3 regions of the Pectobacterium parmentieri genome follow, and region 2 is predicted to be linked to each of the others. Evidence: predicted binding sites of a transcription regulator. Region 2 holds the regulator's gene; each other region holds the start of a gene.
The links. Region 2 encodes CRP, which controls carbon source genes, mostly activating them, when cyclic AMP is high. Its sites were predicted from a motif close to ATGTGANNNNNNTCACAT; they were not measured.
Positions count from the first base shown of each region.

Region 1: a site for CRP is predicted at 1,769-1,786, ahead of focA (formate transporter FocA). Genes of this name have one in related genera too.
Region 3: a site for CRP is predicted at 1,072-1,089, ahead of A8F97_RS19235 (PTS mannitol transporter subunit IICBA). Genes of this name have one in related genera too.

Region 1 covers NZ_CP015749.1:1,982,067-1,985,352, reverse strand. Annotated here, with positions in the region: gene pflB (formate C-acetyltransferase) at 1-792, opposite strand, end outside; gene focA (formate transporter FocA) at 849-1,709, opposite strand; gene ycaO (30S ribosomal protein S12 methylthiotransferase accessory factor YcaO) at 2,137-3,286, opposite strand, start outside.
Region 2 covers NZ_CP015749.1:4,705,494-4,708,779, forward strand. Annotated here, with positions in the region: gene argD (bifunctional acetylornithine/succinyldiaminopimelate transaminase) at 1-587, shown strand, start outside; gene crp (cAMP-activated global transcriptional regulator CRP) at 818-1,450, opposite strand; gene A8F97_RS21350 (OsmC family protein) at 1,825-2,232, shown strand; gene A8F97_RS21355 (phosphoribulokinase) at 2,399-3,268, opposite strand.
Region 3 covers NZ_CP015749.1:4,246,029-4,249,314, forward strand. Annotated here, with positions in the region: gene A8F97_RS19230 (DUF3053 domain-containing protein) at 170-874, shown strand; gene A8F97_RS19235 (PTS mannitol transporter subunit IICBA) at 1,301-3,196, shown strand; gene A8F97_RS19240 (mannitol-1-phosphate 5-dehydrogenase) at 3,258-3,286, shown strand, end outside.

The sequences.
Region 1 (3,286 bases), 2.3 Mb from region 2:
CAGGTAACCGAAGTAAGTCCACTGAACGGCTTCTTGGGCTGTCGCTGCTGGGGCAGAAATATCGCAGCCGTATTTCGCTGCCATTTCTTTAATTTGGCTCAGTGCATGGTGCTGATCGGCAATTTCTTCACGCAGACGGATTGTTGCTTCCAGATCTTCGCCGTTTTCCAGTTTGGATTGCAGAGAAGTAAACTGAGCAAACTTGTCTTTCATCAGATAGTCGATACCGTACAGCGCAACGCGACGGTAGTCACCGATGATACGGCCACGGCCGTAGGCATCTGGCAGACCAGTCAGAACGCCAGACTTACGACAACGCAGGATGTCTGGGGTGTAAACATCGAATACGCCCTGGTTGTGCGTTTTGCGATATTCAGAGAAGATTTTTTTCAGTTGAGGATCCAGTTCACGGCCGTAAACTTTGCATGACCCTTCAACCATTTTGATACCACCAAACGGAATCAACGCACGTTTTAACGGCGCATCAGTCTGCAGACCAACGATTTTTTCCAGACCTTTGTTGATGTATCCCGCGTCGTGAGACGTGATAGTCGCAGCAACATGGGTATCAAAATCAACAGGGGCGTGAGTGCGGTTTTCCTGTTTGATGCCTTCCATGACGCTGTCCCACAGCGCTGAGGTCGCTTTGGTTGCGCCAGCAAGGAAAGACTCATCACCTTCATACGGCGTGTAGTTTTTCTGGATAAAGTCACGAACGTTGACGTTATCCTGCCATTCACCTTTGCTAAAGCCTTGCCATGCATTGGCCAATTTTTCATTCAGCTCGGTCATTTTACACCTACCTTTGATATGGATTTCTTAAACCCGACGTTGCGGCCGATTGCACCTTAGTGGTGCTTGTCTCCACCGCGCAAATAAATTACCCAATATGTTAAACCAACCATTATACCGCCGCCGATGATATTCCCTAGGGTGACGGGAATCAGATTATCGGTAATGAAGTGACTGACGGTTAAATGTTCAAACTGAGACGGCGCCATGCCAATGGCATTCCAGAATTCTGGGGCCGCAAAATTTTTGATAACGATGCCCATAGGAACCATGAACATGTTGGCGATACTGTGCTCAAAACCACTAGAAACGAACATGGCGACTGGCAGGATCATGGCAAACATTTTATCGGTAAGCGTGCGGCCTGAATAGCTCATCCACACAGCCAGACAGACTAGCAGGTTGGCCAGGATCCCCAGACACAGTGCTTCAACAAAGGTGTGTTCAAGTTTGTGTTCCGCTGTTTGCAGGACGTTAAGGCCCCATGCGCCGTTTGCGACCATATGCTCGCCAGAGAACCAAATAAGCCCAACGAAGAAAAGCGCACCAATCAGGTTGCCGACATAAACATTAGCCCAGTTACAGGCTAGTTGCTTCCAGGTAATACGTCCACTGGCTTTGGCAATTACGATGAGAACGGTCGAGGTAAACAAGTCCGCACCGCAGACGACAACCAACATGAGGCCAAGGGAGAAACAGATACCTCCGATCAATTTCGCGATACCAAAAGGAATCGTCGATGTTCCTGTCGTGGCCGTAATATAGAAGACGAAGGCGATCGAAATAAATACACCCGCAGTGATCGCTAAATAAAACGTCGTACACGGTTGTTTGGTCGCTTTATAGACTCCGGCGTCTTCAGCAACTTTTGCCATCGCGGCCGGTAGTAATAGAGTGAAGGGGTTGTCAGCTTTCACACTAACTCTCTCTTAAAATTTATCAGCGTTGAGATACTAACAAAGCAGTATACGGCAAAATTTGACGTGGATCATATTGCAAGAAATTAATAGGTCGGTAGGTAGGGCGGAATACCTAGGTTTTGTGGTTAATTCATTGAATTGTATAATGAAAAAATATTTTAATTTTTGCAAAAAGAGTTGAATGGCATAGGTTAAACCTACCGATTTAGCGTTAATAAAAATCATGTTTTGTAGAATTTCAGTACCACCTTGTCGAGGTAATTTAATTAAAAATTCACCATTCAATAACAATATTCTGATGATGTATCACGAATAATAAATTATTGTCCTTTGGACAATAAAATAGCCCTTTAAAATAAAGGGCTATTTGCAACAGATCGCTGTCATCAATATAAGGCTGCACGATGACTGCATCACGTAGACATTATTTTGACTGCCAATAACGACGTTTGGCCTGCTGCAGCTTTTCATAAGCAGCCAGCAACGACTGATGCGCAGGTAAAGAGGTAAAGGTATCGTCTATGGCAAACAGGCCGTAGAAGCACGCTTCTCCAGCAACGGCGGCACTGGCGGCATCGACTGTCTCACTGCCGTACATTTTAGTGAAGGCATCGTAGTATTCAGCGGGATCGCGCTCAGGCTCGAGTGCCAGCAGCAGCAGGGTTTGCAGGCAACGGTAGTAATTGCTGCGCTGTGCGCTGAAGACCGAATCGTTGAAATCCTGTGTCCATTCTGTCCAGGTCAGCGCCTGCTCCAGGTCGCCGCCGGCCAGCGCCAACATAGCTTTTAATTCTCCAACGCGTAGAGTAAGCCAGCCATTATCTTTGCCAGTGGCAATACCAAGCAGCTCGCGCACGCGGGTGAAGTCATCCAATCCTTCGTCATCCAACTGTTGCAACAGCGCCAGGTAGTCTTCTTGTTCCCATTTGTTGTTTGGTAGCGTCAGCAGCGTGTCGCGCAGGTGAGCACCCATGCTGTTATTGGCCAACAGCAGATCGTCGGCAGGGTAGATGTCTGACATGCCTGGAACGATGATGCGACAGGCATAAACGGCCAGATGCTCATAATCGGCAATATAAACTTCTTTATCTTCCTGCTTGAAGATCGCCATCAGCGTTGCAAATTCTTCTTCTGTCGACCCTTTAAAGCTCCAGTCGGCAAATTCATAATCAGCCTGCTTCTTGAACATATCCCAAGAGATCAGACCGCTAGAATCGATAAAGTGGGTTTCCAGATTAGCGTGCTCAGCCACTTCCTCATCATCAAACGTCGGTGGGGTGAACACGTCCAGATCTTTCAGGCCGCGTCCCTGCAACAGTTCGGTGACGGTACGCTCCAGCGCTACGCCAAAGTCAGGATGCGCGCCGAAGGAAGCAAAGCAGGTGCCGTTAGCGGGGTTAAACAGCACCACGCAGATGACCGGATATTTCCCGCCCAGTGAGGCATCGTAAGAGAAGATTGGGAAACCTTCTTTTTCCAGTGTTGCAATGGCTTCGACCACGCCCGGGTAGCGGTTCAGCACCTCCTGCGGGATTTCTGGCAGGCTGATGGATTCAGCAATGATACGGTTTTTG
Region 2 (3,286 bases):
AGTTGTGCGATCAACATAAAGCGCTGTTGGTGTTTGATGAAGTGCAGAGCGGGATGGGGCGTACCGGTAAATTATTCAGCTATATGCACTATGGGATTACGCCGGATATCCTGACAACCGCTAAAGCGTTGGGCGGTGGTTTCCCTATTAGCGCGATGCTGACGACGGAAGAGATCGCATCGGCCATGACGGTTGGGGTACACGGAACGACCTATGGCGGCAATCCGCTGGCCTGTGCGGTGGCAGAAGCCGCGCTGGATATCATCAATACGCCGGAAGTGCTGTCGGGCGTAGCAGATCGTCACGATCGCTTTGTTAGTGAACTTGAGAAAATCAACCAGCAGTACGGTGTGTTTGATCAGGTACGTGGTATGGGGCTGCTGTTGGGGGCCGAACTGAAACCGCAGTGGCATGGCCGTGCGGGCGAATTTCTGGCTGCCGCAACGGCACAGGGGCTGATGGTGTTGATGGCGGGTCCGAACGTCATCCGTTTTGTGCCGTCTTTGATCATTGATGAAGATGATATTGCACAGGGGATGGCGAAATTCGCCAACGCTGTTGCGCAGGTCGTTAACGCAGGAAACTGAGTTACGCTCTTAAAATAGCAGCGATAAAAAAACGTAGGGAACGTTTTTCAACGTCGCTTGCGACGGCCCGCAGGGGGGCGGCCAGGGATGGCACGCCATAAAAAACGTAGGGAACGTTTTTCAACGTCGCTTGCGACGGCGCGTGGGGTGACGAGCAGAAAACTCGCCATAAAAAAAGCGTGAGGCCGAGGCTTCACGCTTTTTTATTGGTAGGGTACCGCGACAGGGATTTAGCGAGTGCCGTAAACGACGATCGTTTTACCGTGTGCAGAGATCAGATTCTGGTCTTCTAACATTTTCAGAATGCGGCCCACGGTTTCACGCGAGCAGCCAACGATTTGCCCAATTTCCTGACGGGTAATTTTAATTTGCATGCCATCCGGATGTGTCATGGCATCAGGTTGTTTGGCCAGGTTGAGTAATGTTTGGGCGATACGGCCAGTCACATCAAGGAAGGCGAGGTTGCCGACTTTTTCTGAAGTCACCTGAAGTCTGTTTGCCATTTGCGCAGACAGGCGCATGAGGATGTCCGGGTTAACCTGGATGAGTTGACGGAATTTTTTGTATGAAATTTCAGCCACTTCACAGGCAGTTTTTGCCCGAACCCAGGCACTGCGCTCCTGACCTTCTTCAAACAGGCCTAGCTCACCAATAAAATCGCCCTGATTGAGGTAGGAAAGAATCATTTCCTTGCCTTCTTCATCTTTGATTAGCACTGCGACAGAGCCTTTCACGATGTAGTAAAGCGTTTCTGCTTTTTCACCTTGGTGAATCAGCGTGCTCTTCGATGGATACTTGTGGATATGACAATGGGAAAGGAACCATTCGAGAGTTGGGTCTGTCTGCGGTTTGCCGAGAACCATTCGCTATCATCCTCTGTTGTAATTCACTGCGCAAATTACAGGGGTCAGAGTTCCCTGTACGGCGTGTTTAACTGCTAAAAAAATAAAATTCAGTCTAGGCAGAATGACGTCAGGGAATATACTGGAACCACTGTACCCTTGATTTTCCGGTTGCTACCTTGCCGCACCGTAAACGTGGCTGGGTATGTCTGGCTACGTCATCATCTTCTTCGTTTCTGGGTTTGTCCAGAAAAGGTCTATTCTATTTTTGTTTTAACACAGCTTTAATGATGTGTCTTGTGTTGTCTCGCTTCAGCATGACAAAGCTCTGATTAACGCTGGTTTTTGTACAGTAACGATATAAATTTTCAAAAAAATTTTAGTGGAGAGGCATCATGCAGGCTCGGGTAAAATGGGTTGAAGGCTTAACGTTTTTGGGCGAATCGGCATCAGGGCACCAGATATTGATGGACGGTAATTCTGGCGATAAAGCGCCTAGTCCGATGGAAATGGTGTTGATGTCCGTAGGGGGATGCAGCGCGATTGATGTGGTTTCAATTCTGCAAAAAGGCCGCAACGATGTGGCAGATTGTGAGGTGAAATTAACCTCGGAACGCCGCTCTGAAGCGCCGCGTTTATTTACCCATATCAATCTGCATTTTATTGTGACGGGGAAAGGGTTGACCGATAACGTCGTTGAGCGGGCGGTTGCCCTATCAGCGGAAAAATACTGCTCCGTGGCATTGATGCTGGGCAAAGCCGTTGAAGTGACGCACAGTCACGAAATTAGAGCGCTGGCATAGTTCCTTCCTCTGGGCACTAATTCTGCTCACTTGAGCCCGTTATTAGGAGAAACACCGGGGGGGAGGTTCTCGTAGGGAGGCCTCACCCCGGTGGACGGCCCGAGTATCTCGATGCATAAACGATTGGTATTATCCTCGGGCACGTTCTCACCGTGCCCAGCTTTGCTTATTCGATGGCTTTCCCTTCTATCAGCCGCTGCACCAGCGGTGCCATGATTAGCTCCATCGCTAGCCCCATTTTTCCGCCGGGGACGACCAACGTGTTGATGTGGGAGATAAACGCCCCCTGCAACATGGCGAGCAGATAGGGATAATCAATATTATCCAATCCCTGAAAGTGGATGACGACGAAACTTTCATCCAGTGAGGGGATTGACTTGGCAGCAAACGGGTTGGAGGTGTCCACGGTGGGGACGCGCTGGAAGTTGATGTGTGTGCGAGAAAACTGTGGCGTGATGTAGGTGATGTAGTCTTCCATAGAGCGGACGACGGAATCCATCACCGCTTCACGCGAATGACCACGTTCATTGACGTCACGAATCAGCTTTTGGATCCACTCCAGGTTGACGATCGGTACCACGCCGACGAGCAAATCGACATGCTGTGCCACGTCGTTTTGATCGGTGACCACGCCACCATGCAGCCCTTCATAGAACAGGATATCGGTGGGCTCCGGCATCGGTTCCCACGGTGTGAATGTACCGGGAACCTGATTGTAGGGGATCGCTTCATCGTAGGTATGAAGGTATTTACGCGTCTGACCGTGACCATGTAGGCCATATTCGATAAACGATTGTTCCAGCAGGCTGAAATCATTCGCTTCCGGGCCGAAATAGCTGATGTGTCGCCCTAAATCACGCGCTTTGCGGATCGCCATGTCCATTTCCGGGCGGGTATAGCGGTGAAAGCTGTCGCCTTCCAACTGGGCTGCTCGTAGATCAAACTGCTGGAAAATCTTACGAAAGGCCAGACTGGTTGTCGTGGTACCTGCTCCGCTGGAGCCGGTAACCGCAATAATCGGATGCTGATGTGACATAAGGCGCGTGACTCCGTG
Region 3 (3,286 bases), 460 kb from region 2:
GCTTAAACGATGGGCGTTAGTTGTCAGTCTCGGCCTTTTTCTACACAGCCAGCCCGATTCGACTATGCTTATATCGTAGAAAATCTTGTCATGGAAAGCGTGTTTTTATCTGAATAAAGCACGGCTGGCGGGGCAGTAAGCATAACAGGAGTAGGGAATGAGAAGGCTGATGACATACCGTTCACGCTGGCTGCTGCCAGTTCTGATTATTCTGGCGGCATTGCAGCTTGCTGCCTGTGGTGACAGTGAGGCAGACCAGCGCAAGGCATTTATTGCGTTCCTGCAAAGTGTACAGTCGCAGCAGGATGGGAGATTGCCAGCCTTGACGGAGGAACAAAAGAAGAGTTTTGGCAATTTCACCAACGACTACGCGATTTTAACCACCTTTTCTCAGCAGTTTAATCAGGCGGTGTCCGTCAGTTTGACGCCGATGTTGGGGCAAATTTCCCGTATTCGCGTCCCTAAAGACTATCTGACGCAGCGTGATGCGCTAAGGCAATCTGTTGGAACCATGAGCCTGTTAGCGCAGCATGTTCAGGCGGCAAAAACACAGGCTGACAATGCCCACAGTACGCTAAAGCAGCCCGAAGAGGTGCAAATCCCTTATGAGCGGCTCTACGCACGCACGGTAATACAGCCGACGAATGCGTTGTTACCTGTTATTCCGAATGCCACATCGTTTGCACAAAGCCTGATTCAGGTTGGGGATTTCCTCCAGGCTCAGGGCGACCAGCCGATATTTAACGGCGCGTCGGTGCAATTCCGCACGCCACAGCAGGCGGCGCAATATAACAATATGGTGGCGGCATTACCTGTGCAACAGCGAAATGTAATGAATGCACTTAGAGGGGTAAATGGCGTGAATTACCCCTAATAACCTCCTTTAGCGAGTCAATATGAGCGGGGGAGGTATTCTGGATAAGATGAGTGTGGCAGGCGAGAGAGGAAAATAAATTGTGATGTAAATCACATAAATAAAACAAATGCCGGCCTTTAAAGTGTGATTCAAGTCACATTAAGGGCGCTGTATTTGTCTACAAATCTGTTTAGTTTTTCATTTTTAACGGTTTTTTGTGAAGTAAATCACCTATTTGTATCGTTGATGTAGGGTGGTTGTGTGATTTTTGTCACGTTGCTGCCATGAGGTTGCGGTATGAAAACAGCGTGTTAGAGTCCGCGCTGCATACAGTAATACTGACGGAAATATTCTTGTGGCAGTCGGTGTTTTTATAGCCACGCCGTCTCACGATAATTACCACGCGCTCTTATTGTCAGCGCGTTTCAATAGGGGTGTGTTTTTATGCTTTCACCAGATATTAAGATCAAGGTGCAAAACTTTGGTCGCTTCCTGAGTAATATGGTGATGCCCAATATTGGCGCATTTATCGCCTGGGGTATCATTACCGCGCTGTTTATCCCAACGGGCTGGATTCCCAATGACACGTTGGCGAAGCTTGTTGGCCCGATGATCACGTATTTGCTGCCATTGCTGATTGGTTATACCGGCGGACGCTTGGTATTTGGTGAGCGTGGTGGTGTAGTGGGTGCAATTACGACGATGGGTGTGATCGTCGGAACCGATATTCCTATGTTCCTCGGCGCGATGATCGTCGGTCCGTTGGGCGGCTGGACGATCAAACGTTTTGACCGCATGGTTGACGGTAAAATCAAAAGCGGCTTTGAAATGCTGGTCAACAACTTCTCTGCCGGTATTATCGGTATGTTGTTGGCGATCCTGTCATTTTTGGCGATTGGTCCGCTGGTTGAAGTCTTCTCTCAGGTACTGGCTTCCGGCGTTAACCTGATGGTACAGAACAACCTGCTACCGTTTACGTCCATCTTCGTTGAACCTGCGAAAATCCTGTTCCTGAACAACGCCATCAACCACGGTATTTTCTCACCACTGGGCATTCAGCAGGCGACGGAAACCGGGAAATCTATTTTCTTCCTGATCGAAGCGAACCCAGGTCCGGGCATGGGCGTGCTGATGGCTTACATGTTCTTCGGTCGTGGTAACGCGAAAGAATCAGCACCAGGCGCGGCAATTATCCACTTCCTGGGTGGGATTCATGAAATCTACTTCCCTTATGTGCTGATGAATCCGCGCCTGATTATCGCGGTTATTCTGGGCGGGATGACTGGCGTGTTTACGCTGAGCGTATTAGGTGGTGGTTTGGTGTCACCTGCGTCTCCAGGTTCTATTCTGGCGGTGTTGGCGATGACGCCAAAAGGCGCTTACTTCGCTAACCTGGCAGCGATTGCCGCGGCTTTCGCGGTGTCCTTCATTGTGTCGGCGATTCTGCTGAAAAGTACCAAGCAAAAAGAAGAAGATCTGAGCGACGCTACACGCCGCGTGCAGGAAATGAAAGCCTCTTCTAAAGGCGCAGCGACTAATACCGGTGTCAGCGGTGATATGAGCACTGTGCGTAAAATCATCGTAGCGTGTGACGCCGGTATGGGTTCCAGTGCGATGGGTGCTGGCGTGTTGCGTAAGAAAGTTCAGGATGCCGGGCTGACCAATATTTCGGTGACTAACAGCGCGATCAATAGCCTGCCGGACGATGTCGATCTGGTGATTACGCACCGCGATCTGACTGAGCGCGCAATGCGCCACGCGCCGCAGGCACAGCACATTTCTCTGACCAATTTCCTTGATAGCGGTCTGTATAGCGATCTGGCGGCTCGTCTTGTGGCCGCGCAGCCTGAAACCGTCGCGACGCCTGCACCCGTTGTAGCCGATACGCAGACGAACCTGTTTCAACTGGGCGCGGATAATGTATTCCTGAATCAACATGCGACACATAAAGAGCAGGCAATCCGTTTTGCCGGTGAGCAACTGGTAAAAGGCGGTTACGTCGAGCCTGAGTATGTTGAAGCGATGCTGGAACGCGAAAAGCTGACCTCCACCTATCTGGGCGAATCGATTGCTGTACCACACGGTACGATTGAAGCGAAAGACCGCGTGCTAAAAACGGGCGTTGTCTTCTGCCAATATCCTGAAGGTGTTCGTTTTGGCGATGAAGAAGATGAGGTTGCGCGTCTGGTTATTGGTATCGCTGCCCGTAACAACGAACATATTCAGGTCATCACCAGTCTGACTAACGCGCTGGATGATGATGCGGTTATTGAACGTCTGGCACACACTCAGGACGTTCAGGAAGTGCTCGACTTACTCTCCGGTAAAAAGAGTGCCTAATTGATGTGGCTAGTGCCGCCTTCGGGCGGCCTCTTTTTATGTCTTTTTAAGGTTATATCTCATGAAAGCATTACATTTTGGCGCGGGTAA